3 regions of the Sphingomonas bisphenolicum genome follow, and region 2 is predicted to be linked to each of the others. Evidence: riboswitches for the same ligand, from Rfam matches in the RefSeq annotation. Region 2 holds a riboswitch; each other region holds the start of a gene.
The links. A riboswitch is a leader RNA that binds a small molecule or an ion and turns the genes downstream of it on or off. The one in region 2 is predicted to bind cobalamin.
Positions count from the first base shown of each region.

Region 1 (10,144 bases), 430 kb from region 2:
GGAAAGCCCGGCGCATTGCGATAATGTTCGGCGATGCCGCGAATCCCTTCATGGCCCTCCCAGATGTCGGGATCGTCAAATACTTCCTCCACCATGCGCGCGTCCGGGGTGAAGCAGGCGACCAGCCCGTCGACGTCACCCGTGTCGAGCGCCCAGCTATAGGCGGCGATCAGGTCTTGCAGCGCAATCCGGTCCTCGATCGGAAGGGAAGGCATGATAGTCACTCTCCTTAGTTTCTATGGCTTGACGCAATAATAACATTCGTTACGATTATCTGCAACAAGACGACAGATCATGCAAGCGAGAGGACGCATGGGGAAGATCATCATTTCAGGCGCTTCGGGTTCGTTCGGGCGGGCGGCGGCGGAATTGCTGCTGGAAAAGGTCGCGCCGCAGGATGCGATATTGCTGACCCGCACCCCGGCCAGGCTGGCCGATCTGGCAGCAAAAGGCGCCGACGTCCGCTTCGCCGATTTCGACGATCCCGCCACCCTTCCCGCCGCGATGGCGGGGGGCGAAAAGATGCTGCTGATCAGCACCGCGCGCGTCGGCACCCGCGTCGGCCAGCATCGCCATGCGGTGGAAGCGGCGGTCGCGGCTGGCGTCCGGCACATCGTCTACACCTCGATCATCGCCGCCGATCAGCCCGGCAATCCCGCGATCGTCAAGAACGACCATCGCGCGACCGAGGAGATTATCGAAGGCTCCGGCGCCGCCTGGACCCATTTGCGCGACAGCCAATATGCCGAGGCGATCGCCGGGCCGATGACCATCCCCGCACTGATGATGGGCGGAAAGCCCGACAATTGCGGTGATGGCCCGGTCGCTTTCGTCAGCCGCGACGATTGCGTCGCGACCGCCGTGGGCGTGCTGACCCAGCCGGGCCACGAGAATCAGGCCTATGTGCTGACCGGTCCCGACCTCATCACCATCCCGCAGGCGATGGCGCTGGCGAGCGAACTCGCCGGCAAGCCGATCGTGGTCGAAGCCGTCGATGACGAGGCGATGTTCGCCTATTTCGATGGGCTGGGTGCGCCGCGCCATGCCTCCGACATCGTGCCCGACGGGCCGATCCCCTGGTCGAGCGACGACATGGTGACATTCGGCCAGTCGATCCGCGAAGGCTATTTCGCGGAAAAGACCGACTGGGTGGAAAAGATCACCGGTCGCAAGCCGAAAAGCCTGCGCGACGTGATGCTGGCGCACAAGGAAGGCTGGCCGCTGTGAAGAAGATGATGGCCGCGCTGGCGGCGTTGCTGGCGCTCGCAGGATGCGCGGGCGGTGGAACGACGGGTGACAGCGGGGCGGGCGACGACTGGCCCTATACCGGCGGCGACGTCTGGGGCAGCCATCATTCGCGCCTGACCGATATCGACAAGGGCAATGCGGGGCGGCTGGGCCTCGCCTGGTCCTATGACCTCAACACCAACCGCGTGCAGGAAGCGACGCCTGTGGTGGTCGATGGGGTGATGTACACCAGCGGCAATCTCGGCCGCGTCTATGCGCTCGACGCCGCGAGCGGCCAGCCGCTCTGGACCTTCGAGCCGGAGGTCGACATGCAGTCCAATCGGTCGACCTGTTGCGATCAGGCCAATCGCGGTGTCGCCGTGGCCAATGGCAAGGTCATGGTCGGCGCGCTTGACGGGATGCTCTACGCGCTCGACGCGAAGACCGGCAAGATCCTCTGGAAGACCGACACGGTGGTCGATCACAGCCGGGGCTATACCAGCACCGGCGCGCCCGAAGTGGCCGGCGACCTCGTCATCCTCGGCAATGCCGGCGCGGAATATGACACGCGCGGCTATGTCACCGCCTATCGCATCGCAGACGGCACGCAGGCCTGGCGTTTCTACACCGTACCCCATGATCCGGCCAAGGGACCGCAAGAGGACAAGGCGCTCGACGCCGCGCTCAAGACCTGGGACGCCAACAGCCGCTGGGATATCGGCGGCGGCGGCACCGTCTGGGATGCGATCAACTATGATCCCAAGTTCGGCACCGTCTATATCGGCGTCGGCAATGGCGGCCCCTATTCGATCGCGACCCGATCGCCCAAGGGTGGGACCAACCTCTATCTCTCCTCGATCGTCGCGCTGGACGCCAAAAGCGGCGCGGTGAAGTGGCATTATCAGGAAACGCCCGGCGATAGCTGGGACTTCACCGCCACCCAGCCGATGGTGCTGACGGAGATGGAAGTGGACGGGCAGGTTCGACCGGTCATCCTCCATTCGCCCAAGAACGGCTATCTGTTCGTGCTGGATCGCGAAACCGGCAAGCCGCTGCGCGTCAATCCACTCGTGCGGACCAACTGGACCAGGGGATTCGACAAGGATGGCGTGCCGCAGATGACGCCGGACCGCACCGATTTCTGGAACGGCCCGCGTATCGTCTTCCCGGCATCGGCGGGCGCGCGCAACTGGTATCCGGCCGCCTATGATGCGGAGCGCAAAAGCTATTATGCCTCTGTGCTGGACATGGGGAACCTGATGTTCACCGTGCCCCCCGGCACCCCGGCGGAAGCGCGGCGGCCCAAGGCGCTCAATGTCCAGACGACGCTCATCTTCACCCCGCAATTGCAGGCCGTGCTGCCGACCCTGCCGCCCGCGATCCGTGAACAGGTGGAAAAGCTGCCCGAAATGCAGTGGGTGAAGGACAAGCCTTATTCGTCGGAATTGCGCGCGATCGACCCGCTGACCGGCAAGGCCCGCTGGGCGGTGCCGACCGAAGGGTGGCAGGACCGGATGGGTATGCTCTCCACCGCGTCCGGCCTCATCGTCCACGGCACGATCGGCGGCAAGTTGATGGTCCGCGACGCCGACAACGGCAAGCTCATCAAGGCAATCGACACCGGCACTTCGATCATGGCCGCGCCCATGACCTATCGCGTGAAGGGCGTGCAATATATCGCGGTCGCGGCTGGCTTCGGCGGCGGCGGCTGGGGCTATGTGCCGCGCTATTCCGCCGCCTATCGCAACGGCAATGCCAACCGCATCCTGGTGTTCAAGCTGGACGGCGGACCGGTGGCGCAGCCAACGCCGCTACCACCCGTGGAGGTGGCCTCCGCACCGCCCGCGCAAAAGCCCGGCGTGACGCCAGCGATGATCGCCAAGGGGCAGGGGCTGTTTTTCCAGAATTGCGCCATCTGCCACAGCAACCAGCTACGCTCGACCGCGCCCGACCTGCGGCGGATGCAGCCAGGCACGCATGACATGTTCAATCAGATCGTGCGGGAAGGACTGTTGCTGCCGGGCGGGATGCCACGCTGGGACGACCTGCTGGGCGTAGAGGATGTCGATGCCATCCATGCCTGGCTGATCGCCGAACAGGGGCCGTTGCGGGAGCGCGAGTTGAAGCTGAAAGCCGCCGGCAAGCCGCTCGACGCGCCCAGCGCCGCCATCATGTCCAATTTCTAGGAACGATCATGGAAGACACCGACATCATTGTCGTGGGCGGCGGTTCGGCCGGGTCCGCGATGACCGGGCGGCTGGCCGATGCGGGCCTGTCCGTCACCCTGATCGAGGCGGGCGGGACCGACCGGCATATGCGGTCGCGCATCCCCGCGCTTACCAGCGCCATCGTGCAGAATCCCGCCTATGACTGGTGCCATCAGGTCGAGCCGGACCCGTCGGTGGGTGGCCGGGCCGATATCTGGCCGGCGGGCAAGATGCTGGGCGGTGGCAGCGCGCTCAACGGCATGATGTTCATTCGCGGCCATCGCTGGGACTATGACGAATGGGCGCGGCAGGGCGCGGCGGGATGGGATTATGAATCGGTCCTGCCCTATTTCCGGCGGATGGAGGATAATGAGCGCGGCGCCGACAAGTGGCGCGGCACCGGTGGACCGATCGCGGTGTCCGAAGGGCGCGCGCGCTATCCGATTACCGACCAGTGGATCGCAGCGGCGCAGGCGGCGGGCATCCCCCGCTCGTCGGACTTGAACGGGCAGAACGCCGAGGGCGTCGACTATGTGCAGGTGTCACAGCGAGGCGGCACACGCTGTTCCGCGGCGCGGGGCTATCTGCACGAGCGGCGCAGTGGCAAGGCGCCCACCATAATGCTGGGGGCGCAATTGCTGCGCATCCTGATCGAGGCAGGTCGCGCGGTCGGCATCGTCTATTGGCAGGACGGCGTTGAAAAGACGCTGCGTGCGCGCCATGGCGTGGTGCTGAGTGCCGGGGCGATGAACACGCCGCGCCTGCTGATGCTGTCCGGTATTGGCCCGGCCGACCATCTGCACGCCCATGGGATAGAGGTCGTCCGCGACCTCCCCGGCGTCGGCGCCAATCTTCAGGACCATGTGGGCACCCATGTCGTGAACGAGGTGGATGTGCTGACGCTCAACAGCGACGCGCAGGGGCTGCGCGGGGCGTGGCAGGTGCTGCGCTACGCGCTGTCGCGTCGCGGCGCGCTGACCACGGCGATCGGCCACGCCCAGGCCTTCGTGAAGAGCCGGCCGGACCTGCCTGCGCCCAATCTGCAGATCAGCTTTGCCGCCTTCGCTTTCGATTTCGACGAACAGGGCCGGCTGATGCTGCGCAAGACGCCGTCGGTCTCGACCCTGGTCGGGCTTATGCGGCCCAGCCATCGCGGGCGGATCAGCCTGCGCTCGGCCGACCCTTTCGCGCCGCCGAAAATCGAACATCGGCAACTGGGCAGCGACGATGATATCGACCAGATCGTCGAGGGCATCGGCATCGCCCGCTCGATCCTGCATGAGACACCGATTGCGACACATATAAGGGGGGAGCTACGCCCCGGCGCGGGGCTGACCGACCCGGAACAGTTGCGCGCCTACGTGCGCATGGCATCGATCCCACTATATCACCCGGTCGGCACGGCCAGGATGGGCGCGCGCGACGATGCGTTGGCGGTGGTCGACGCCGATCTGGCCGTCATCGGCGTCGAGGGGCTGTGGGTCGCCGACGCCTCGGTCATGCCCAGCCTTCCCGCCGGCAATACCAACGCCACCGCGATCATGATCGGCGACAAGGGCGCGGATCACCTGCTGAGGCGCCTCCGCCGCAATTGAGGCGCTGGCGGCGCGGGGCCTGCTTTGCCACAAGGCGGGCATGACACCGAATCGCGCCGCCCTCTTCGTGGATGCCATCGCCCCCTTGCCGGTATGGCGCACGTCGTGACGCCGCGACTGGGCGCGGGACTGGTGATCGCCGCCCCGGCGTCGGGCGCGGGCAAGACGATGGTGACGATTGGCCTGCAACGCGCCTTCACCGATCGCGGCCTGAGCGTGCAGGGTGCCAAATGCGGACCCGACTATATCGACCCGGCCTTTCACGAAGCCGCGACCGGCCGGCCCTCGATCAACCTGGACGGTTTCGCCATGGCGCCGACCATGCTGCAGGGGCTGGCGGCGCACGTCGCTACAACTGTTCAACTCGTCGTCGCGGAAGGCGCGATGGGCCTTTATGACGGCGCGCGGGCGCCGGGTCGTTCGGGCGCGTCGGCCGATGTGGCGCGGCTGCTGGGCTGGCCGATGCTGCTGGTCGTCGATGCCCGCGCAGCGGCGCAGACGGTGGCGGCGGTGGCGCATGGCTGCGCGACTTTTCCCGGCGCGCCGGCCATCGCCGGAGTGATCGCCAACAAGGTGGCCAGCACGCGCCATGTCCGCATGATCGAGGATGGGTTCGCGCGTATCGGCCTGCCGCTGCTGGGTGCGATGGCCACGGACGAGGGATTGGCCATGCCGTCCCGCCATCTGGGACTGGTGCAGGCTGGCGAAACGGAGGAACTGGAACGGCGAATCGACGCGATCGCAGCGCGGGTGACGGCGCAATGCGATCTGGATGCGATCCAGGCGGCGGCCGGCGCTACGACAGACGTGCTGGCGCAACCGCCCGGCATCCGGCCACCGGGGCAGCGGATCGCCGTCGCCAGGGACGCCGCCTTCAGCTTCTTCTATCCCCATATCGTACATTGGTGGCGGTCGGCCGGCGCGGAGCTGCGCTTCTTTTCTCCGCTGGCGGACGAATCGCCGCCCGCCGATTGCGATGCCTGCTGGCTGCCCGGCGGCTATCCCGAACTCCATGCTGCGCGGATCGCGGCCAATGGTCAGTTCCTGAACGGCCTGCGCGCCTTTGCGCAGAGCCGGCCGGTGCATGGCGAATGCGGCGGCTATATGGTGCTGGGCCGCACGCTGGAGGATGGCGACGGCATCGTCCACCCGATGGCGGGCCTGTTGCCGATGGATACCAGTTTTGCGCGCAGGCGCCGAACATTGGGCTATCGCAGCGCGCGGCTGCGGCACGGCACCAGCTTCGCCTCTGTCGGGCAACTGTTGCTGGGTCATGAGTTCCATTATGCCAGCATCACCGCCAGCGAGGGCGAGCCGCTGGCCGACATGGCCGATGCGGAGGGGCAGGCCCTTCCTCCGGCGGGCCACCGCGCGGGCCAGGTGACCGGTGGCTTCTTCCACTTGATCGCCTGATCCAAGTCGATTAGGGCGGCTGCGCGTCAGGTTCCCCGCAAGGGGATCAAAAGGGAACGGGGTTAAAGACCCCGGCTGCCCCTGCAACTGTGAGCGGCGAGCCATCGAGGCACAAGCCATTGGAATCGATGATTCCGAGAAGGCGCTTCGAATACGGCATTGACCCGCAAGCCAGGAGACCTGCCTGTCGCGGTCGTTCTTCGTCCGGACAGGGTGTGCCGGTCGAACGAGGATATCCTCGCGCAACGACAAGCTGACCGTGCGGGTTCGCACGGTGGCGATGTCGTGCGCGCGTGCGCCCTGCATCGCCACCGCGTCGCGTCCGCCCGGTCCTGTCAACGACTGGGGGATTATGATGCATTGGATTTCAAAGAGCGGCCTTCTGCTTCTGGCGGGCCTGTCGACGCCGGCCTGGGCCGATGATGCGGGCGAGGTGATCGTGACCGCGCTGCGTCAGCCGCAGGCCATCGAACAGGTGGCGTCGAGCATCACCATCATCGACAAGCCGGCAATCGACGCCGCACAGGCGCTGGCGGTGTCCGACCTGCTGATCCGCACGCCGGGCGTCAGCTTCACCCGCAATGGCGGCTATGGCACGGCGACCTCGATCCGCATTCGCGGCGCGGAGGCCGACCAGACCGTGCTGGTCATTGACGGCGTGAAGCTGGCCGATCCGTCTTCGACCGGCGGCGGCTATAATTTCGCGACGCTGATGACCGGCGCCATCGACCGGATCGAGATATTGCGCGGTCCACAGTCGATCCTCTGGGGCAGCCAGGCGATCGGTGGCGTGGTGAACATCGTCACCGCGCGGGCCGAACGCCCGATCGAAGGCAGCTTCGATATCGAGGCGGGATCGCGCGATACCGTCAGCGCCCGCGCTGCGCTGGGCGGACGACAGGGCGCGATCGACTGGCAGGTCGCGGGCAGCCGCTTCACGACGGAGGGCATCTCGGCGATCAGCCCGCGCTTTGGCGCCAAGGAGAAGGACGGCTACACCAACGGCACGCTCAACGGGCGTCTCGGCGTCGCGCTGGCGCCGGGCGTGTCGATCGATATGCGCGGCTATTATGCCAAGGGGCGCACCGACATCGACAGCGCCGGGGCCATTCCCGATAGTCCGGAATATTCGGAAGTGGAGGAATGGATCGGCTACGCCGGCCTGAACGCCGATCTGTTCGGCGGTGCGCTGCGCAATCGCCTGTCCTTCAGCCGCAGCGAGACGCTACGCGACAACGTCAACCCCGCCCGCAAACTGCGCCAGACCAGTTTCACCGCCAGAGGCGAGACGAAGCGCTACGAATATCAGGGCGTGTTCACCATCGCGCAGGGCTGGACCGCGGCCTTCGGCGCGGAGCGCGAGGAGCAGCGGATGCGCACGGCTTCGCCTTCCGATAGTTTGGCTGCCTACGCCACGACCCGCGGGTCTGCCGATATCGACAGCCTCTATGCCCAACTGAGCGTCGAGCCGCTGGCCGGCCTGACCGTCAATGGTGGAGTGCGCTACGATCATCATTCGACCTTTGGCGGCAACACGGTCTTCGGCGCGGGCGCAGCCTGGGCGCTGGTCAAGGACCGCACGATCCTGCGGGCGAGCTATGGCGAGGGCTTCAAGGCGCCGACGCTCTACCAGCTCTACAGCGATTATGGGAACACCGCCCTGGTGCCTGAAAAGGCGCATGGCTGGGATGCCGGCATCGAACAGCATCTGTTCGACCATGCGCTGATCCTGTCGGCGACCTGGTTCGATCGCAGCACCGACAATCTCATCACCTATAATGGCTGTCCGACGACCAACCGGCCGCCGCTCTGCTATGCGCCGGGCACGACGACACCGCGCTTTGGCTATTATGCCAATGTCCAGCGCAGCGAGGCGCACGGGCTGGAACTGGCCGGCGTCGCCCATGCCGGTCGGCTGACGATCGACGGCAATTATAGCTGGGTGTCCGCGGAGGATCGGTCGCCGGGCCTGAACTATGGCAACCAACTGGCGCGGCGACCGCGCCATGCGGCCAATGCGACAGCGCGGTACGACTGGGCGTTCGGCCTGAGCACTGCCGTGGCGGTGCGCTGGTCGGGCAAGGCGCTCGACACCGCGCGCACCAGCGCCACGGTCGCGCCACTGGTCAACGCGGCCTACACGCTGGTGGATCTGCGTGCCGAAATGCCGGTGATGGGCAAGCTGACGCTATTCGGCCGGGTCGAAAATCTGTTCGACGAATATTATGAAACCGCGCGGCGCTACGGTCAATTGGGCCGCAGCATTCATGCTGGCCTGCGGGCGCGGTTCTGATCCCCCCTGACAAGGAACGTATGACCATGGACAGCCTGTCCCCTGCCGCCGCCCGCCATCTCTGGATCGGATTGATGACGCTGGCCAGCACCATAACCACTCTGGCGCTGGCCTGCGCCACGCCTTTCCCCGCCCTGGCCGCCCTCGCCGCGTTGCATGTCCGCCGGCAGGACGGCATCATCCTGATGCTCGCGGCCTGGGCGGTGTCGCAGGGGGTGGGCTATTGCCTGCTGGGTTATGAAACGACTGTGGAGAATGGCGTGTGGGCCGGGACCATGGCGCTGGCGGCGATCGCGTCGCTGCTCGGCGCGGATGGTGCGGCGCGCCTGTTGCCGCACCATCCGGCGGTGCGGCTGGTCGTGGCCTATGGGGCAGCGTTCGCTACGTTCAAGCTGGCCGTCCTGGCGGGCGCGTGGGCGCTCGATTCCGGCTGGGCGGCCTTCGCGCCGGATGTAATGGCGCGGCAGTTCGCGCGCTACGCCATGATCCTGGCCGGCCTGCTGGCTTTGCAGCATCTGGCCGACCGCAGCGGCCTGCTGCGCCGTGCGGCGACCGCCTGATGTTGCGCGCGGTCGAGGATGGTCCGGCGGTGGTGGTGTGCAGCAGTTGCCGCCACTCGCCGGGGCAGCGGGAAGATGCCGATGGCGTGCGCGGCGGTGCGCGGCTGGCGGAGGCGCTGCGCCGGGTGAAGGCCGGGTCGGACCGCTATGACGGGGTGGCGGTGCAGGACATGCCCTGCCTCTTCGCCTGTTCCGACCATTGCGCCGTCCATCTGCGGGCGCCGGGGAAGATCGGTTATGTGCTGGGGCGCTTTACGCCCGACGAGGATGCCGCGCGCGCGATCCTCGACTATGCGGCGCATCATGCCGCGAGCGCCCATGGCCAGGTGCCTTATGCCGACTGGCCGCAAGGGGTGAAGGGCCACTTCATCGTGCGTCTGCCGCCTGCCGGGTTCGTCGCCACATGAGCCTGTTTCCCACCGTGGCGGCTTTCGACGACGCGCTGGCGTCCCTGCCGGGGGCCGACCTGGCCTGCCGCGTCGCTGCCGCAGCGCGGCAGGGGCAATTGACAAAACCGGCCGGGTCTTTGGGTCGGCTGGAGGAGATCGCCATCTTCCTGGCCGGCTGGCAACGGCGCGCGCGCCCGCATATCGATCGCGGCCGGGCGGTGATTTTTGCGGGCAATCATGGCGTGGCGCGGCATGGCGTCAGCGCCTTTCCGCCCGCGGTGACGGCGCAGATGGTTGCGAATTTCGCCGCTGGCGGCGCCGCCATCAATGCGCTGGCGGGCGCAGCCGGGCTGGATCTGCAGGTCGTGCCGATCGACCTTGATCGCCCGACCGAAGACTTCACGGTCGCCGCGGCGATGGGCGAGGCGGATTGCCTGGCCGCGCTCAACTGCGGGGCCGA
Region 1 is NZ_AP018818.1:737,908-748,051, reverse strand. It holds gene SBA_RS21785 (nuclear transport factor 2 family protein) at 1-215, opposite strand, end outside; gene SBA_RS21780 (NAD(P)H-binding protein) at 313-1,227, shown strand; gene SBA_RS21775 (outer membrane protein assembly factor BamB family protein) at 1,233-3,413, shown strand; gene SBA_RS21770 (GMC family oxidoreductase) at 3,422-5,029, shown strand; gene SBA_RS21765 (cobyrinate a,c-diamide synthase) at 5,135-6,442, shown strand; cobalamin riboswitch at 6,454-6,644, shown strand; gene SBA_RS21760 (TonB-dependent receptor plug domain-containing protein) at 6,795-8,735, shown strand; gene SBA_RS21755 (hypothetical protein) at 8,762-9,295, shown strand; gene SBA_RS21750 (DUF1636 domain-containing protein) at 9,295-9,702, shown strand; gene cobT (nicotinate-nucleotide--dimethylbenzimidazole phosphoribosyltransferase) at 9,699-10,144, shown strand, end outside.
Region 1: linked by a shared signal. The riboswitch ahead of SBA_RS21760 (TonB-dependent receptor plug domain-containing protein) and the one ahead of cobW (cobalamin biosynthesis protein CobW) in region 2 are both predicted to bind cobalamin.

Region 2 (10,144 bases):
ACAGGGCGATGAGCAAGTCCGTACGCAGCCGGCCGGTCGGCGATCGCATGAAGATGTGCAGCCCGTCGCGTATCTGCATCTCCTTCAATTCGCACAAATAATTGTCGAGAGCCGCGAGCGCGTCATCGCCATCCCCGACGGCCCCGGCATCGGCGTCCAGTCCCTGCGACCGGGCAAGATCGAGAATCTCGGCTTTCAGATGCTGGATGCGGCGCGGGTCCATGCCGGCGGCGAGATAATATTCGTTGACCAGCGCTTCGAGCGCCTTCAACGGGCCATAGCTTTCCGCGCGCGTCAGCGGCGGGGTGAGATGATCGATGATCGCCGCGCCGATGCGGCGCTTCGCCTGCGTTCCTTCGCCCGGATCGTTGACGATGAAAGGATAGAGTTGCGGCACCGGCCCGGCGCAGATTTCCGGGAAGCAGGTGTCGGACAGGGCCAGCGCCTTGCCCGGCAGCCATTCCAGATTGCCATGCTTGCCGACATGGACGACCGCCTGCGCGCCGAAATCCTGGTTCAGCCAGAAATGAAAGGCCAGATAGCCATGCGGCGGGACCAGCGCCGGGTCATGATAGCTGGTCTTGGGATCGATATTATACCCGCGGGCGGGCTGCACTGCGACGACGATATGGCCGAAGCGATGGGCGGGCAGATGAAAGGCGCCGTCGCGCACGAACGGATCGTCGGCAGGCGCGCCCCATCGCGCCGTCACCGCGCCCCGCACCGACGCGGGCAGCGCGTCGAACCATAGGCGATAATCGCCGACCGGCAGGCGGACTTCGGGCAGGCGATCCAGCGACGCGCGGGCGTTGGTGACGCCGCCGAGCAGGATCGCCATCAGCCCCGCGCCGTCCAGGGGCGCATCGCCGACATGATAGCCCGCTTCGCGCAGGGCGGCGAGAATGGCGGCCGCGCTGGCCGGCGTGTCGAGGCCGACGCCATTGCCCAGCCGACCGTCGCGATTGGGATAATTGGCGAGAATGAGCGCAACACGCCGATCCGATGCGGGCGCGCGCCGCAATGCCGCCCAATTGGCGGCAAGATCGGCGACGAAAGCGACGCGATCGGGGGCAACGCGCGGCACCACGATGCCGCATTGGGTCCGTGCGTCGAAACGCTCGGCCGCCTTGAAGGCGACGGCGCGGGTGAACAGGCGGCCGTCAATCTCGGGCAGGGCGACGTTCATCGCGAGGTCGCGGGGGCCGAGGCCGCGCGGACTGTCGGCCCAGTTCGCCTGCTCGACCCCCGCGAACACGGTCTGGAGAATCGGACAATCCGCGGTTTCGAGGACCGACGGCGTCCGCCGGTCGCCCGGCGAGGAAGCGGCGAAGGCGGTGGCGTTCAGGATGATGTCGGGCCGGGTTTCAGCGATCAGGCCGCGCAGCCAGTCGATCGCGAACGGCTCGCGCAGCGCCCGCACATGGACGGTGACGACGTTCAGCCCGCGTCCCTTCAGCGCGGCGACGAGCGCATCGACGGCATCGAGCGTACCGGCGATCATCAGCGCGCGATAGAAGCAGAGGAGCGCGACGGGCTGTCCCGCGCGCCATCCTGTCCGCACATCGTCCAGCGTAGGCCGCTCCATACCCGCCAGATAGAGACCGGCGTCGGCGACCGGCACCGGATCGTCCGGCACGCCGATGTCCGCGCCGATCAGCCGCGCGGCATGGCGCAGGAAGCCGACCGCATTGGCGACGCCGCCCTGCCGCAGATAGTCGCGGAGCCGTTCGCTGACCGCCACCGGCAGCGTCGCGGCGGCATCGAGCGACGGATCGGGTTCGCGCCCGTCAGCGATCGCGGCGAAGGCAATCCCCTTTTCGCGCGCCACCCGTGCGATCTCGTCGACGCCATAGGACCAATAGGCCTTGCCCCCCAGCAGCACCACGCACACGAAACGCGCATGGGCGATCACCTTTTCGACGTAGAGATCGACCGAATAGGGATGTTTGAGCTGGAGCAGGTTGACCAGCCGGATCGACGGCGCATCCTCACCCAGCAGGGCCGCCGCCTGGGCGAAACAGGCCAGCTCGCTGTCCGCCACGGTCAGGAACACGATCTCGCCCGGCGATTGATCGAGGTCGATCGCCTCGTCGCCGTTGGAGACGGTTCCCGGCGTGGCGGTCAGCAAATGCATCAGGCGAAGGCCGCGCGAAGGGCGCTGTCGATGGCGGCCTGATCCAGCCCCTTCTGCCCGATCACCACCAGTTGGGACAGGCGCGACTCCTCCGCCTTCCAGGCGCGGTCGAAATAATGCTGGATGCGGGGACCGACCGCCTGGACGAGCAACCGTGCCGGGCGCCCGGCGACGGCGACCATGCCCTTGATGCGCAGGATATCATGCGCCTCGATCAACGGGGCCATGGCCTGCACCAGCGCATCCACGCCCGCAATCTCGCCGCCGGTGACGACGAAGCTGTCGAAATCGTTATGGTCATGATCGGGGTCGCCGTCATGGTGCGATGGCCGCGCGTCGATATCCTCTTCCGCTTCGGCGAACAGGCCGAGCAGGACGCCGGCATCGATCGCGCCATGATCGGTCCGCACGATCTTCACCCCACTACGGATATCCTTGCCTATGTCGCCCTCGATCCGGGTCAGCGCGTCAGCATCGACCATGTCGGCCTTGTTGAGGATGACGAGGTCCGCGCAGGCGAGCTGGTCTTCGTATAGTTCCTCCAGCGGACTGTCATGGTCGAGCGAGGGGTCGGCCGCCCGCGCCAGCGCCAGCGCGGCTTCGTCGGTGGCAAAGCGCCCGGCGGCGACCGCATCGGCGTCGATCAGCGCCACGACGCCATCCACGGTCGCGCGGGTGCGGATTTCGGGCCACTGGAACGCCTTCACCAGCGGCTTGGGCAGCGCCAGGCCGGACGTTTCGATGATGATATGGTCTGGCGGATTGGCGCGGTCGAGCAGCTTGAGCATGGTCGGCAGGAAATCGTCGGCCACGGTGCAGCAGATGCAGCCATTGGCCAGTTCGACGATATCGTCTTCCGGGCAGGCGTCGTCATTGCATCCGCGCAGCAGCGCGCCGTCCACGCCGACATCGCCGAACTCGTTGACGATCAGCGCCAGCCTGCGACCCTTGGCATTGTGCAGCAAATGCCGGATCAACGTCGTTTTGCCCGCCCCCAGAAAGCCTGTGATGACGGTGGTCGGGATCTTGCTCACGCTTCTTCTCCTTCAAGCGCCATGGGATTCATGCGCGCGAAGGGGCGATCGGCATCGCCGAGCCTGATAATGGCCATGTCTACCCCCGCTGCACCTGAGCGATATCTCGGGCGGGGGCGTGCCGGACGCGAACGAACGGTCGATGCGCGGCGACGAGCAGGCGCATGGAGCCCGTCAGCGCGCACCGATGCGGCCCCAGCCACATGGGTTCGTCGCTCAGACGGCGTTCACCGTGCCCCGGCCATCCCCTGGACCAAAGCAAGAGCGACCAGACGCCGGCAGGTCTCCTGGCTCGCGGGTCATCGCTTGATGCACGCCTTCCCAGGCCTCGCAGGATTTAGCGTCCGGCCCAGTGGCTGCTCCCCTGGAAAGGGAGCGATGTGCATCGCGCTCGCCGCTTACAGTTGCAGGGACAGCTGCGGATTTGGATGAGCGCCCTCGTCGAGGGACTGCCACCCGCACCGCCTTCCCATTTTAATCCCCTTGCGGGGAACCGGCGCGATCAGTCATCGAAGGGGGCTTGCGGCTCCCCGGATGCGGTCGGCGATACCGGCTGCCGGGGCCGTCCGCAAGCCCTCAGTGCGGTGCGATCGCCTGAAGCCGCCAGATGCGGTTGAAGGACAGGCGAACGGCGGATAGCGGCGCAATGTCGATGGCAGGCGTCGTCACGAGCGGAAAGCCCAGCGCGTGCGCCAAGGCGGCGCGGATCGTCATGGCATGGCTGATGGCGCAGACGCATCCGGGCGACTGCGCCATTCCGTCCAGCCAGCCGCCTACCCGCTGTCGCACCGATTCCATGGTCTCACCATCCGCGGTGCCCTGCGTCGGATCGGCGATCCAGTCGGACAGGGCGGCCGGTTCGGCGGCAGAAAGGTCCGCAAACGACCGGCCCGTCCAGCGCCCGGCATCCATGTCCACCAGCGCGACCTCGACCGTGGCGTCCAGCCCCATCGCCTGGGCAGTCTGCGCGGCGGCGCGGGACGGGCTGCAAAGGACATGGTTGTCGAAACCCGGCGGCAGGCGGCAGGCGGCGGCATCATGCGCGCCGCGTGCGTCCAGGCCCTCGTCCAGCGCCGGAAAGCCGCCGATCCGGCTGGACGGCGTGGACGCCGCGCATAGGAGAAGGAGGGATGTAGCCAGCGGAACCTCCGGGAGATGTTGACGTCGCGCCATCGCGCACCCTAAACAGCGCGGGCATCAGGAAGAAGAAGCCGGTGAGATTCCGGCGCGGTCGCGCCACTGTTATCGACGTACAAGGTCGAGAGCCAGACCTTCTTCCTGGACATATTATCTCTCGCGGGACGCGCAATCCCCTATAGGAGTACGGATCATGGCAACCACTGCCGCACTGCTCGACGACCATTTCATTCCTGTCCAGGGTGGCTCCGCCATCCCGATCGAGGACATCGCGCCCTGGGCCGTATTCGGGACGCTGATCGCGCTCATCTTCCTCTATTTCGTCAGCACCGAACAGGGCGCCTTCGCCTTGTTCGACGGCATGTATGTGCATGAATTCGTCCATGACGGGCGCCATCTGCTCGGCTTCCCCTGCCACTGATCGCCGGCGATGACCAAAAGTCTTTTGTGGCGCGGAATGCTGGCCGGCATTCTCGCGGCCCTCGTCGCGACGATGTTCGCGCGCGTGATCGCGGAGCCCCAGATCGATCTCGCCATTGGCTATGAGCATGTCCATGCGGCGCATCATGCGGACACACCTGCGAATGGGCAGGAAGAGGAGCTGGTAAGCCGGGCGACGCAGAAGGGCGCGGGCCTCCTGACCGCGCTGGCGCTTTACGGCGCGGCGGTCGGCGGCATTTTCGCACTCATATTCGCCTATGGTTATGGACGCTTCGGCCGCATTGGCCCGCGCAGCTTCGCCCTGTTGCTCGCCGGGATCGCCATTCTGCTGATCGTGATCGTGCCGGGGATCAAATATCCCCAGACGCCGCCGGCCGTGGGCCAGCATGACACTGTGGGCCTGCGCACCGCCGCCTATTTCGCCATGATCGCCCTGTCGGTGGGCGGCGCGGTGATCGCCGCGAAGATCCGAAGCGCGCTCGCTCGATCCTGTCGTGGCATCGACGCGATGTTGCTCGCAATGGCGGCTTATGTCGCGATGGTCGTGCTGGGCCAGTTTCTGCTGCCCAGCGTCGATGAAGTACCAGCCGATTTCCCGGCGACCTTGCTCTGGCATTTCCGCCTCGCCTCGATCGCGACCCAACTGATCCTGTGGGCCACGATCGGGATCGTCTTCGGCCTGTCGGCGGAACGGGTCATGATTCGCCGATAATCATGTCGCCAGCATCTGGCCGATAGACGTATCGAAATGGCGGTCGATCGCGGCGGCGGCGGCGGTGGGGTCGCGGTCGACGATCGCCTGCGCCAGGTCGAGGTGACAGGCGATGATGTCCTGCCGCTGGGTATCGGTCCGGCGGGTTTCCCAGGCGCGCGGCACCGCCGTTTCCATCAGCGGCGCGAAGGACCGCATGATCTGCGCGAAGAGCAGGTTCGACGCCGCTTCGGCAATCGCATTGTGGAGCGCGATATCGAGCCGGGTCACCTGCGCCATGTCGTCGCACTCCTGCGCCATCGCCTGCGCTATGGCCAAAATCTCGGCAGCCTGCGCGTCGGTGCGGCGCTGCGCGGCAAGCGCGGCGATCCGCAGTTCGAGCGTGCGCCGCACGTCCCACACATCGGCGACGCTGACCTGCTCGGTCGATACCGCATGGTCGAGCGAAGCCCCCATCACCGATCCATCGATGGCCCCGACCCGCGCGCGGCGGCCATTGCCAACGTCGATCAGGTGCAAGGCGGCAAGCGCTCCAAAGGCTTCCCGCATCACCGCGCGGCTAACCCCCAGGCTGGTGGCGAAGGCGCCTTCCCCCGGCAGCGTGTCGCCGACCCGCAGGCTATGGGCGCGGATATGGTCGCGCACGGCCTGGATGGCGCGTTCGACCAGCGACCCGCCGTCGTCGATCGCCCGGCTCGTCATGCCGCCAGTCGCTCCGCGCGATACAGCGTCGGCGCGACGCCGAAATGGCGGGCGAAGGCGCGGGTGAAGCTGGCATTGTTGAGATAGCCGCAACGATAGCCGATCGACGACACCGGCAATTCGGTCGCCACCAGCATTTCCCCCGCCCGGTCGAGCCGCTGCGCCGTGATGGCGTCGGCGACCGAACTGCCGAACATGTCGCGGAAGCCGCGGGTCAGCTTGGCGCGGTTGAGGCCGCAGGCGCGGGCGATGCCGTCCAGCGTCAGCTTTTCCGCCCAGCGATCCTCGATCATGCGCCGCGCCGTCAGCAATCTTTCGCTGTCGGCCCGCGACAACAGCGCATCCTGCCCGATCGGCACGAACCCGTCTTCGCGCCCGGCGCGCAGAAGCTCGCAGAACAGTTCGATGCTCTTGGCCAGCCGATAGGGCGCGGCCGCCGCGTCGTGAAGGCGGCAATCGCGGATGGCGAGCGCGATCGCGCGGAGCGGCGCGGGGAGATAATAAGCGACGCCCGGCGCCAGCGGCACCGCGCCGTCGGCCACCCGCGCGCAGGCGTCCGGCGCGACCAGCAGGATCAGGCGGCTGCCCGGATCGTCGTTCAGGTCGGCGATCGTGGGATGCTCGACCAGCCGGACCGACGCCGAGTGCCCCACCGCGCCGAAACCGAGCAGGAAAGCTACGGAGAGGCCCGCATCATTGGCGAGCGTGGCGATGCCTGGTCCGACCAGCGCGATCATCTCGGGCGACACACTGATTCGATCCATGGCCATCTTCTCCTTGCTCACATACTGACCTATCAGACAGCTTTTGGCAATAGCTATCAGATAGGTCTGTCCGGCGCGCGACGCATAGCCCGCCAGAAGGCGGCGACCGAGACGATGCTGACCGACACGCCGACCGTCGCAAGGCCTCCGCCCAAATGCGCTTCGCCGCCGAGCAAGCCGCTGATCGCCGTCACCAAGGTCGGCGCGACGCCGAAGCCGATCAGGCCGGCGATGGCGATGAAGGCGCCGATGCACAGGCCGCGCAATTCGTTGGGCAGCAATACCGTGAGCGCGACGGATGTGATCAGGCCGGTGACGGTGCCGCACAGCATCAGCGCACCCAGCGCCACGGCGAAGGAGGGGATGCCGGGCATGATCGGGAAAAGCGCGGCCGGGATGCCCAGCGCCGCCGCGATCACCGCGCCGATCAGCAGGCCGCCGCGCCGCCCGCTCTTCTGCCCGATGTCGGCCGCCACGCCACCCAGCACCGATCCTGCGACTCCGGTCAGGAATATGAGGCTGCCCATCCAGCCGGCAAAGTCGGGCGGCGCCAGGCCATAGCTGCGCGACAAGACGGGCGACGCCCAGATCGCGGCCGCCGCATCGGCCATCACCACGCTGACCTGCCCCACGAACAGCGGGCCAAGAAAGGCGCGGCGCGACCAGAGTGCCTGCAGAACCACGCGCCAGGGGGCATGGATGCCAGCCGCCACTTCCTGTCGCGCGGGTTCGCGCAGCAGCAACATGGGCAGGATCAGCGCAGCGCTGATCGCCGCAAGCGCGAAATGGGTGGCGCGCCAGGGGGCGACGCCGGCGAAGAGGGTGTCTGCGGCTGGACGCAGGAACAGGCTGAGCAGCCAGCCCGCTAGCGCGAACGCCCCCGCCTGCCCCAGCGCCTTGCCCAGGGTCACGACCAGCAGCCCCCTGCCCCGCTGGTGCGGCGGGCACAGGTCGGCGCAGAGCGACAGCGCCGCCGTCAAAGCGCCGGTAGTGCCGATCCCGGCGAGCATTCGCGCCATGAACAGGGTGGAGACGCTCTGCGCCACCGCGGTCAAAAGGGTGCCCATCGTCCAGATCAGCGCCAGACAGATGAGCAGGCGCAGACGATTGGTGCGATCGACCAATAACCCGATCGGCATGGAAAAGAGCAGCAGTGGCACCGCGGCGGCCACGCCCTGCACGAGCGACAATTGGAAATCGCTCAGGCCCATTTCGGCCTTGGCGCCTTCCTGCACCATGCTGAACGATCCCATCATGGTAAAGCCCGCCGCCATCGCCAGCGCCAGGATCAGCAGCGGCGGAAACAGGCGCAGAAAGGATGGGGATTGGGCGGATGGGGCGGTCATCGGGACGAGCCTTTCTGCGGCATGGCCGGTCATGGCCATGCCCCTGTCATGATGCCCGGCCGCGCCAAAGGGGATCGACGCGGCCGGACAGTTTAGCCCCCGGCTAAACGGCGTGATGTCAAAGGGTGAAAATCTTGCCCGGATTGAACAGGTTTTTCGGATCGATCGCGCGCTTGATGACGCGCATCAGGTCGACCGCGTCGCCCAACTCTTCCACCAGGCAATGTTGCTTCCCGAGGCCGATGCCATGTTCGCCGGTGCAGGTGCCGTCCATCGCCAGCGCCCGGTCCACCAGCCGCTGGTTGAGCGCCTCCACCTCTGCCATCTCCTCCGGCGCATTGGGATCGATGGAGAAGATGACATGGAAATTGCCATCGCCGACATGGCCCAATATCGTGCCCGGCACGTTGGTCGTCGCCAGGTCGGCCTTGGTCCGGGTGATGCATTCGGCGAGGCGACTGATCGGCACGCACACGTCCGTCGCCCAACCGATCGCGCCGGGACGCTGGTTGACCGCGGCATAATAGGCCTCGTGCCGCGCCTTCCACAATCTGGAGCGTTCCTCCGGCAGGTTCGACCAGCGAAATTGCCCGCCGCCGTGCATCGCGGCGATCTCCTCCACCGTGCGCACCTGTTCCTCGACATAGGATGGCGAGCCGTGAAATTCGAAGAAGAGTGTGGTCTGTTCGGGATAGTCGAGTTTCGACCAGCGATTGACCGCGCGCATCTGCGCGTCGTCCAATATCTCGACCCGCGCCAGCGGCACGCCGATCTGGATCGACTGCACCACCGTATCCACCGCCCCTTCCAGACTCTCGAAGCTGCACACGGCCGACGAGATCGCCTCCGGGATGGCGTGGAGGCGCAGCGTCACTTCGGTGATGATGCCCAGCGTGCCTTCGCTGCCGATCATCAGCCGGGTGAGGTCATAGCCTGCCGCCGACTTGCGCGCGCGCCGGGCGGTGCGGATGTCGCGACCGTCGGGGGTCACGACGCGCAGCGACAGGATCGCCTCGCGCATCGTGCCGTAGCGTACGGCATTAGTGCCCGATGCGCGGGTGGAGGCCATGCCGCCCAGCGTGGCATTGGCGCCGGGGTCGATGGGGAAGAACAGGCCCTGGTCGCGCAGATGCTCGTTCAGCTGCTCGCGCCGCACCCCGGCCTGCACGGTGCAGTCGAAATCCTCGACATTCAGCTGAAGGATGGCGTCCATCCGGCTGAGGTCGACCGTCACCCCGCCCTGCACCGGCAGGGTGTTGCCCTCGATCGAGGTGCCAGCGCCATAGGGGATGATCGGCACATCGGCAGCGACGCAGAGCTTGACCAGTGCGACGACATCCTCCGTCGAACGGGCGAAGACCACAGCGTCGGGCAGGACGGGCGCGAAATGCGTCTCGCTCTGCCCATGCTGGCTGCGCACCGGCTCCCCCAGCGCCAGATTGTCGCCAAAGGCGGCGGCAAGCTGGTCGAGAAAGCCGTCCGGCAGGGCCTTGCGGGGTGGGAAGGCGGGCGCGCGCATCGGATCAGAACCGGAAGCTGGCGCGCACGCCATAGCGGCGCAGGTCGCCGATGATACCCAGATCCGATGCGGGCAGGCCGGCCAGTGCCAGCGTCGTCTTCTCGATATAGGAGTCGAAATATTTCTTGTTGAACAGGTTGGTGCCGAACAGCGCCAGTTCGATGCCGCCGGTGCGGTAGGTGATCGACCCGTTGGCCAGGACATAGGATTTCAGGATCGTCGGCGTCGTCTGGTTCAGCGTCGCGGCCAGCCGCTTGCCCTTGCCGGTGAGGCCGGCGTTGAGGGTCAGGCTGCTGTCATCGCCGAGCGGCACGACATAGTCGCTCGACAGGCTGACCATCCAGTCGGGCTGGAA
Region 2 is NZ_AP018818.1:208,889-219,032, forward strand. It holds gene cobN (cobaltochelatase subunit CobN) at 1-2,134, opposite strand, end outside; gene cobW (cobalamin biosynthesis protein CobW) at 2,134-3,168, opposite strand; cobalamin riboswitch at 3,429-3,681, opposite strand; gene SBA_RS19470 (histidine phosphatase family protein) at 3,745-4,341, opposite strand; gene SBA_RS19475 (CbtB domain-containing protein) at 4,499-4,726, shown strand; gene SBA_RS19480 (CbtA family protein) at 4,736-5,458, shown strand; gene SBA_RS19485 (FadR/GntR family transcriptional regulator) at 5,459-6,160, opposite strand; gene SBA_RS19490 (helix-turn-helix domain-containing protein) at 6,157-6,924, opposite strand; gene SBA_RS19495 (MFS transporter) at 6,981-8,303, opposite strand; gene SBA_RS19500 (FAD-linked oxidase C-terminal domain-containing protein) at 8,389-9,789, opposite strand; gene SBA_RS19505 (TonB-dependent receptor) at 9,794-10,144, opposite strand, start outside.

Region 3 (10,144 bases), on a different replicon from region 2:
TGCTCGACGGGCTGAACTGGGCGCGGACCCATGCCATGCCGGAAACGGACGAGGGCAGCCGGGTCGGCGTGATCGTATCCGACAGCGCACCGATGGGGCCGCTGGCGCAGGCGGTGCTGGGGGTCGCGCGCGACCTGCGCCTGCCATCGGGCTTCCGGATTTCCTGATAGGGTTTTTCTATCAAAGATGGACGACTTCGATTTGACCCGCTGACGGCCGGGGCGCAGGATCGCACCCAAAATCGGGCCAGAAGGCAGGGTAGAAATGGAAGAATTTATCGGCGCATGGACTGCGCGCCATGGCGCGACGCGCGACCGGCTATTGCCGCTGCTGCACGCGATGCAGGAAGAGGCCGGCCATATCGACGACGCGTGGGTGCCGGCGATCGCCAAGGCGCTGAACCTCAGCCGCGCGGATGTGCATGGGGTCGTCACCTTCTACCATGATTTTCGGCGGGTCGCGCCGGGGCGGCACGTGGTGAAGCTGTGCCGGGCGGAAAGCTGCCAGGCGCGCGGCGGTGCGGCGATCGAGGCGGCGGCGGCGCGACGGCTGGGCGTGGCGATGGGCCAGACGCGGGGCGACGGGCAGGTGGCGCTGGAGCCGGTCTATTGCCTGGGTCTGTGCGCGATCGGCCCCAATGCGCTGGTCGACGGGCGGCCGGTGGCGCGGATCGATGCGGCCGCGCTGGAGCGGATCGCGCTGGAGGTGGCGGCATGATGCGCGTGTTTATCAGCCGCGACATGGCGTCGGTGGCGCTGGGCGCGGACGATGTGGCGCGCGCCTTTGCGCAGGCCGGGTGCGAGGTGGTGCGGACCGGGTCGCGCGGGCTGTTCAGCATCGAGCCACTGGTCGAGGTGGACACGGACGCGGGACGGATCGGTTTTGGGCCGGTCGGGCCGGATGATGTGGCGGCGGTGCTGGAGGGCAGCCATGCTTCGCGGCTGGGGCCAGTGGCGGAACTGCCCTTCTTCGCCGGGCAGCAGCGTTTCACCTTTGCGCGGTGCGGTGTGATCGATCCGCTGAGCCTGACCGACTATGCCGCGCAGGACGGCTGGGTTGGGTTGGAGAAGGCGCGGGCGCAGGCACCACAGGCCGTGGTGGATACGGTCAAAGGGTCGGGCCTGCGCGGGCGCGGCGGGGCGGGTTTCCCGACCGGGATCAAGTGGCAGACGGTGCTGGACGCGCCTGCTGACGAGAAGTTTATCGTCAGCAACGCCGACGAGGGCGACAGCGGCACCTTCGCCGACCGGATGCTGATGGAGGGCGATCCCTTCTGCCTGATCGAGGGGATGGCGATTGCCGCTCACGCGGTCGGCGCGCGGCATGGCTATATCTATATCCGCTCCGAATATCCCTTTTGCATCGCGACGATGCGCGCGGCGATCGAGGCGTCGGCGCACATCGTCGCGCCCTTCACGCTGGAGGTGCGCGAGGGGGCGGGCGCCTATGTCTGCGGCGAGGAAACGGCGCTGCTCGATTCGATCGAGGGCAAGCGCGGGCAGGTGCGCGCCAAGCCGCCTTTGCCGGCGCTCCAGGGGCTGTTCGGCCAGCCGACCGTCATCAACAATGTGCTGTCGCTGGCGGCCGTGCCGTTCATCCTGAGCGAAGGTGCGGAGGCCTATGCGGCGGTCGGGTTCGGGCGGTCGCGGGGCACGATGCCGGTGCAACTGGCGGGCAATGTCAAGCATGGCGGGCTGTATGAGATCGGCTTCGGGATCACGCTGGGCGAACTGGTGAACGAGATTGGTGGCGGCACGGCGAGCGGGCGACCGGTGCGGGCGGTGCAGGTGGGCGGACCTTTGGGCGCCTATTTCCCGCCCGGCATGTTCCATCTGCCGTTCGATTATGAAGCCTTTGCGCAGGCTGGCGGGCTGATCGGCCATGCCGGGATCACGGTTTTCGACGATAGCGTGGACATGGCGCATATGGCGCGCTTCGCGATGGAATTCTGTGCGGCGGAGAGTTGCGGCAAATGCACGCCCTGCCGGATCGGATCGACGCGCGGGGTGGAGATTATGGATCGGATCATTGCGCAACGGCCGGGGGGTGAAGAGAAGAAAGATCCCGGCCTTCGCTGGGATGACGGGGGGTTGGGGAAGGCGCTATATTCTCGCTCTCCATCCCGGATCGATGTGTCGATCGAGGGGCAGACGGCTTTGCTGCGCGATCTGGCCGATACGATGAAATATGGGTCGCTATGTGCGTTGGGGGGCTTCACCCCCTATCCGGTGCTGAGCGCGCTCGACTATTTCCCCGAGGATTTCGGTGCGCCTGCACCCATCAAGGAGGCAGCGGAATGAGCTTCAATCGCGAAACCGATCATGGCACGCCGCCGGCGCTCGCCACGGGCAAGTCCGTCACCCTGACCATCGACGGGCAGAGCGTGACCCTGCCCGAAGGCACCAGCATCATGCGCGCGGCGTCGCTGACGGGCGGGTCGATCCCCAAGCTGTGCGCGACCGACAGTGTCGAGAGTTTCGGGTCGTGTCGCCTCTGCCTGGTCGAAGTCGAAGGCCGCAACGGCTATCCCGCGTCCTGCACCACGCCGGTCGCCGACGGCATGGTGGTGCGGACGCAGACCGACCGGCTGAAGCAATTGCGGCGTGGGGTGATGGAACTGTATATCTCCGACCATCCGCTCGATTGCCTGACCTGCGGTGCGAACGGGGACTGCGAATTGCAGGATCAGGCGGGCGCGGTGGGCCTGCGCGACGTGCGCTATGGCTATGACGGCGCGACCAATATGGGGCAGGTAAAGGACCAGTCGAACCCTTATTTCGACTTCGATCCCAGCAAATGCATCGTCTGTTCGCGTTGCGTGCGCGCCTGCGAGGAAGTGCAGGGCACGTTCGCGTTGACGATCGAGAATAAGGGTTTCGAGTCCAAAGTGTCGCCGTCGCAGGGCGAGGATTTCCTCGGCTCCGAATGCGTGTCCTGCGGCGCGTGCGTGCAGGCCTGCCCGACCGCGAGCCTGATCGAAAAGGCGGTGGTGGAGATCGGCACGCCCGACCGCGCCGTCGTCACCACCTGCGCCTATTGCGGCGTCGGCTGCACCTTCCGCGCGGAAATGCGGGGCGAGGAACTGGTGCGCATGGTGCCGTGGAAGGACGGCAAGGCCAATCGCGGCCATAGCTGCGTCAAGGGCCGCTTCGCCTGGGGCTATGCGCAGCATCAGGACCGGATATTGAACCCGATGATCCGCGGGTCGGTCAGCGAGCCGTGGAGCGAAGTGTCCTGGGACGAGGCGATCGCCTATACCGCGTCCGAGTTTCGCCGGATTCAGGCGAAATATGGGACGCGCAGCATCGGCGGCATCACGTCGAGCCGCTGCACCAATGAGGAGACGTTCCTCGTCCAGAAGCTGATCCGGCAGGGGTTCGGCAATAATAATGTCGATACCTGCGCGCGCGTCTGCCATTCGCCGACCGGCTATGGTTTGAGCCAGACTTTCGGCACGTCGGCGGGGACGCAGGATTTCGACAGCGTCATGGCCGCGGACGTGATCCTCGTCATCGGCGCCAATCCGACCGATGGGCATCCGGTCTTCGCCAGTCGCATGAAGAAGCGTTTGCGGCAGGGCGCGAAGCTGATCGTCATCGATCCGCGCCGCACCGATCTGGTGCAATCTCCCCATGTCGCGGCGGAACATCATCTGCCCTTACGACCCGGCACCAATGTCGCGATGCTGACCGCGATCGCCTATGTGGTCGTGACCGAGAAGCTCTATGACGAGGCTTTCATTCGGGCGCGGTGCGACTGGGACGAGTTTGCCGACTGGGCGGATTTCGTGTCGGAGGCGGCGCGCTCGCCCGAGGCGATCGAGCCGCTGACCGGCGTGAAGGCGCAGGACGTGCGCGCCGCGGCGCGGCTCTATGCCACCGGCGGCAATGGCGCCATCTATTATGGGTTGGGCGTCACCGAACATTCGCAGGGCAGTTCGACCGTGATGGCGATCGCCAACCTGGCCATGGCGACCGGCAATGTCGGGCGCGAGGGCGTGGGCGTGAACCCGCTGCGGGGGCAGAATAATGTGCAGGGGGCCTGCGACATGGGCAGCTTCCCGCATGAATTTTCGGGCTATCGCCATGTGTCCGACACCGCGACGCGCAGCCTGTTCGAGCGGGCATGGGGCGTGGCGCTGGACGCCGAGCCGGGATTGCGCATCCCCAACATGCTGGACGCCGCGACCGACGGGACGTTCAAGGGGCTGTTCGTGCAGGGCGAGGATATCCTCCAGTCCGATCCCAATACCCATCATGTCGCGGCGGGGCTGGCGGCGATGGAGTGCGTGGTGGTGCAGGATCTGTTCCTCAACGAAACCGCCAATTACGCCCATATCTTCCTGCCCGGATCGACCTTCCTGGAAAAGGACGGCACGTTCACCAATGCCGAGCGGCGCATCCAGCGGGTGCGCAAGGTGATGGCGCCGCTCAATGGATATGCGGATTGGGAGATCGTGCAGTTGGTGGCCAACGCCATGGACTTGGGCTGGACCTATGGCCACCCGTCCGAAATCATGGATGAGATCGCCGCGCTCACGCCCACCTTCGCCGGCGTGCATTATGACCGGCTGGAGGCGGAAGGATCGCTGCAATGGCCGGCCAACGACGCCGCGCCCGACGGCACGCCAACCATGCATATCGACGGCTTCGTGCGTGGCAAGGGCAAGTTCGTCGTGACCGACTATGTGCCGACCGACGAGAAGACCGGGCCGCGCTTCCCGTTGCTGCTGACGACCGGGCGCATTTTGAGCCACTATAATGTCGGCGCGCAGACGCGGCGGACCGCCAATACGGCGTGGCATCCGGAAGATCGGCTGGAAATGCATCCGAGCGATGCGGACAATCGCGGCCTGAAGGATGGCGACTGGGTGACGCTGCGCAGCCGGGCGGGGGAGACGACCCTGCGCGCGCTGATTACCGAGCGGGTTGCGCCGGGCGTGGTCTATACGACCTTCCACCATCCCGAGACGCAGGCGAACGTCATCACCACCGACTATTCGGACTGGGCCACCAATTGCCCGGAATATAAGGTGACGGCGGTGCAAGTGATGGCGTCGAACGGGCCGAGCGACTGGCAGCAGGATTATGCGCAGCAGGCCCGGACCAGCCGCCGCATCGCGCCGCTGGAAGCGGCCGAATAGGATGACGGACATGAGCGACGACACCCATGTCATGTCCACCACGGACCGGCTGGTCTATATGGCGCACCAGATCGCCCGCAACATGGCGATGATGGGCGAGGCGAAGGCGGTAGCGGCGCTGGCCGAGCATCTGACCCGCTTCTGGGATCCGCGGATGAAGGCGCAGATCATCGCCATCGCGCAGGACCAGCCCGAGCGCCTGTCGCCCATGGTCGCAGCCGCCGTGGCGCGGATGGCGCAGGGCAGGCCGGCGCCCGCCGTCGATGCGGCGCAGTTCAACGCGGTGGACGAGGCCGGGCATTGCGACGCCGGTTGAGCGGCACGCCGTCCATCGCTACGCCGTGACGATGGATGATGCCGCCGCCCGCCCGCTGACTTTCGATCGCCTGACCCCGGACGGCGGGACGCAGGCGATCGACCGCGCGCTGGCCGACGAAGTGCCGGTCGCGATCGAATTTAACGGCATCGGCTATGCGGTGCTGATGGCGACGCCCACCGACATTGGCGATCTGGTGTTGGGCTTTGCGTTGGGCGAGCGGCTGATCGGGCCGGGCGACGCGGCGTTCGACGTCGATACCCATCGGACTGAACAGGGCATCGTGGCCCGCGCGACCTTGCCGCAGGACCGCACCGATGCGCTGCTGGAGCGGGTGCGGCATCGTGCGTCCGAATCCTCCTGCGGCATATGCGGGATCGAGAATCTGGAGCAGGCGATCCGGCCGCTGCCGCGGGTGATGACGACGTCGCGGGCGGACCGCGCCGCCATCTTTCGCGCGCTGGCGGCGCTGCACGATCACCAGCCGTTGAACGCGGCGACTGGCGCGGCCCATGCCGCGGCCTGGGTCGGGGCGGACGGGGCCGTCCGGCTGGTGCGCGAGGATGTCGGGCGGCACAATGCGTTCGACAAGCTGATCGGGGCGATGGCGCGGGCTGGCGCGGACTGGGACGGCGGTTTTGCGCTGCTGTCGTCGCGCTGTTCCTATGAACTGGTGGAAAAGGCGGTGCTGAGCCAATGCCCGTTGCTCGTCACCATTTCCGCGCCGACCCGGCTGGCGGCGGCCCGCGCGGAAGAGGCCGGCTTGCCGCTGGTCGTGTTGGCGCGGCGGGACGCCATGTTGCTGCGGAGCAACAGGCCTTTGGCTTAAACCCGGTGCCGCTTGGCATCGCATCCGCTTTCCCTTAGAGCGCGCGGCGTGGGGGCGGCTTTGCTTCCCCTGCGAGATGATCGCGCCGGTGCCCGGCAACGGGCTTAATCGGGAATGCGGTGCGGGCGTGCGAGCGCCCAATTCCGTGGCTGTCCCTGCAACTGTAAGCGGATAGTGCGATGCATATGGTCGAAAGACCGGCCACTGGACCCATGTCCGGGAAGGCTATGCATCCGTGCTGCGACCCGCGAGCCAGGAGACCTGCCGGCGCTTGGTCGCTCTTGCTTTGGTCCAGGGGATGGCCGGGGCACGGTGGTTTTTCCGTCGAGCGACGCCATGCGGCCGGGGCCGCATCGGGTTGTGGACGGGATATGGCGCCATCCCGTGCTTCCGCCCGACCGCATTGCGGACGCCCCAGCCCAAGTCGCACCGGCGCCGGGGGGTATATATGTTGAAAACAGGCATTTCTCTGGTGGCGCTGATCGTGGCGACGCCGGTATGGGCGCAGGATGACGAGATCGTCGTCACCGCCACGGGCATTGCGCAGTCGCGCGACGAGGTCGGCCAGGCGATTACCGTGATCGACGCGGAGACGATCAAGACGCGCCAGGCGATCGATGTGGTCGATTTGCTGGCGACGACGCCGGGCGTGCGCTTCAACCGCAACGGATCGACCGGCGGCGTGACCGGCGTGTCGCTGCGCGGCGCGGAGACGACGCAGACTTTGGTGCTGATCGACGGGGTGAAGGTCAACGATCCCAGCGGCATTGGCGACGGCTATGATTTCGGGCCGCTGCTGACCGGCAATATCCAGCGGATCGAAATATTGCGCGGTTCCAACTCGGTGGTGCATGGCAGCCAGGCGATCGGCGGCGTGGTCAACCTGATGACCGGCGTGCCGGCCGAGGGCTTCGGCGCGAACGCATCGGTGGATTATGGCTATAGCGACACGCTGAGCGCCAAGGCGGACGTGTCGGGCACCAGCGGCATCGCCGCGGGCGGCCTAGGCGCAGCCTATTTCCGCACCGACGGCATTTCGTCGGCCGCAGGCGGGACGGAGCGCGACGGGACCGAGAATATCGCGACCAACGCGAGGTTGAAGCTCAGCTTCACCGATATGCTGAGCCTGGACCTGCGCGGCTATTATATCCATGCCGACCTCGACTATGACAGCTTCTTCGGCGCACCCGCCGACAGCAGCGACGTCAGCAAGCTCGACCAATATGTCGGCTATGCGGGCCTCAACCTGGCGCTGCTGGATGGCAAGCTGACCAACCGCGCCGCCGTCACCTGGATGCGCAACGATCGCGACTATTATTTCGTGCGCGGCACCGACCCCGACTATGGCTATTCGGGCACCAACCTGCGCTTCGAATATGAAGGCGTCTACGCGCCGGTCGACCAGGCCAAGCTGCTGTTCGGCTATGAGCATGAGCGGCCGGATTATGATTTCTTCGGCTTCGGTTCGACCGCCAGCGCGAAGATCAACATCGACAGCGTCTATGCGCTGGCGATCGTCAAGCCTTTCGCTGGTTTGGCCGTGACCGGTGGCGTGCGCCATGACGACCATAGCCAGTTTGGCGGCGCGACGACCTTCGGCGCGAACGCCAATTATTCGCCCAATGGCGGCGCGACCAATGTGCGGCTGAGCTATGGCGAAGGGTTCAAGGCGCCGTCGCTCTATCAACTGTACGACAGCTTTAGCGGCAATGCGGCGCTGCGCCCTGAACGGTCCAAAAGCTATGATGTCGGGTTCGACCAGAGCCTGGACGGTGGTCGGGCGATGTTGTCGGTCACCGCTTTCCGCCGCGATACGCGCAACCAGATCAATTATGATAACGCCACCTTCACCTATGGCAATCTGGACCGCACCCGCGCCAAGGGCGTGGAAGCGTCGATCGCGCTGAAGCCGGTCGATGCGCTGACCGTCACCGGCAGCTACAGCTATGTCGATGCGCGCGACCGGTCGGCAGGGTCGGCCGATTTCGGCAATCGCCTGGCCCGCCGCGCCGCCAATGCGGTGAGCGTGTCGGCCGACTATGTCTGGTCGTTCGGCCTGTCGACCGGCGCGACGGTCACGATGGTGGGCGACAGCTTCGACAATGCGGCGAATACGCGGCGGCTGGACGGCTATGCGCTGGCCGGGGTGCGGGCCTCGATGCCGCTGGGCGCGCATCTGGAAGTCTATGGTCGCATCGACAATCTGTTCGATGAGACGTACCAGACGGCCTATGGCTATGGCTCCTATGGCCGCGCTGCCTATGGCGGCGTGCGTGTCCGCTTCTGATCGACAGGCAAGGGGGCGGGCGTGATGCCTGCCCCTTCAGCGCGGCGCGTTCAGTCGCGCCATGATGGTGCGGGCCGCCTGCACATAGGCGGGGCCGCCGCACACGGTCCAGCTTTGCGGCAGGCTGATGCGCGGAACGGCGGCGAGCGCGGGATGGTGCAGCATTTCGGTGCCCTGATCGACCACGCGGTCGGTGGCGCTTTCCACGATCAGCCAGTCGGGCCGTGCCGCCACCATTTCTTCCAGCGGCACTTGCGCCAGCGGCGGTTTGCCGAGTTTGGCGGCGAGATTGGTGAGGCCGACGCGGCGCATAAGATCATCGATCAGCGTGCCGGTGCCGGTCATATAGCCGCGCCGCTGATAATAGGCCGCGACGCCGCCACGCCTGGGACGGGGCAGGGCGGCGAGATCGCGGTTCATGGCCGCGATCAGCGCCTCGCCGCGATCGACATGGCCGGTCGCGCGCGCCACCTGCCTGATCTGGTCGAGGATCGCGCCATAGCTGTCGGCGCTGGCGAGGCCGAGCGTGCGCCACTGGCCCGGCGGCGCGCCCGCCACCGCATTCGGGCCGATCGGGAAACCCAGGATCAGGTCGGGGCGGATCGCCAGCACTTCCTCCGCGGGACGGCGCAGCGTGCGAAAACCGCGCGCCCTGCTCGCCGTAGCGGACAGTTCGGGATCGCGCGCATTGCTGCTGAGCGCGGCAATCTGAGCGGGATCGGCGAGGGCGAGCAGATATTGGTCGGCGCAGACGTTGAGCGAGACGATGCGGCGCGGCGCCGTGGGGGCGGCAGCGCCGGTCAGTGCGATCAGCGCGGTCGCCGCCAGAAATATCCTGCTGGTCATGCCCATCGCCTTATCAAGCATGGGCAAGGAGGCAAGCCATGACCGTGCGCCGTCATCATCCGTTGCTGATCCCCGGCCTGCTGCTGCTGGTCGTGGCGGCGGCGTTCGGATCGGTCCTGCTGGGCGCGGTGGCGATCAGCCCGGGGCGGATCGGCGCGGTGCTGACCGGCGGGGGAGACGATGTCGCCCGCACCATCGTGCTGGATCTGCGTCTGCCGCGGATGCTGCTGGGCCTGATCGTCGGCGCGATGCTGGGCGTGGCCGGCGCCGCGTTGCAAGGCTATCTGCGTAATCCGCTGGCCGAACCGTCGGTGCTGGGCGCGTCCAATGCGGCGGCGCTGGGGGCGGTCTGCGCGCTCTATTTCGGGCTGGCGCAGCTGCATCCGATGGTGCTGCCGCTGCTGGCCATATTGACCGGACTGGTCGCCATCCTGACCCTGTTCGCGCTGTCGGGCACGGTGGAAAGCCCGCTGACGCTGATCCTGGCCGGCATCGCCGTGGCGACGCTGGCGGGGGCGGGGATCAGCCTGGCGCTCAACCTGTCGCCCAATCCCTTCGCTGCGATGGAAATCATGAGCTGGCTGATGGGGAGTCTGGAAAATCGCAGCTACGCCCATGTCTGGATCGCGCTGCCCTGCGTCGTCTTGGGCGCGGCGCTGCTGATCGCGGACGGGCGGACGCTGGACGCGCTGACCTTGGGCGAGGATGGCGCGCAGGCGCTGG
Region 3 is NZ_AP018817.1:8,585-18,728, reverse strand. It holds gene SBA_RS00095 (LysR family transcriptional regulator) at 1-167, shown strand, start outside; gene SBA_RS00090 (NAD(P)H-dependent oxidoreductase subunit E) at 265-717, shown strand; gene SBA_RS00085 (formate dehydrogenase beta subunit) at 714-2,300, shown strand; gene fdhF (formate dehydrogenase subunit alpha) at 2,297-5,143, shown strand; gene SBA_RS00075 (formate dehydrogenase subunit delta) at 5,154-5,459, shown strand; gene fdhD (formate dehydrogenase accessory sulfurtransferase FdhD) at 5,491-6,288, shown strand; cobalamin riboswitch at 6,358-6,571, shown strand; gene SBA_RS00065 (TonB-dependent receptor plug domain-containing protein) at 6,737-8,575, shown strand; gene SBA_RS00060 (ABC transporter substrate-binding protein) at 8,612-9,421, opposite strand; gene SBA_RS00055 (FecCD family ABC transporter permease) at 9,460-10,144, shown strand, end outside.
Region 3: linked by a shared signal. The riboswitch ahead of SBA_RS00065 (TonB-dependent receptor plug domain-containing protein) and the one ahead of cobW (cobalamin biosynthesis protein CobW) in region 2 are both predicted to bind cobalamin.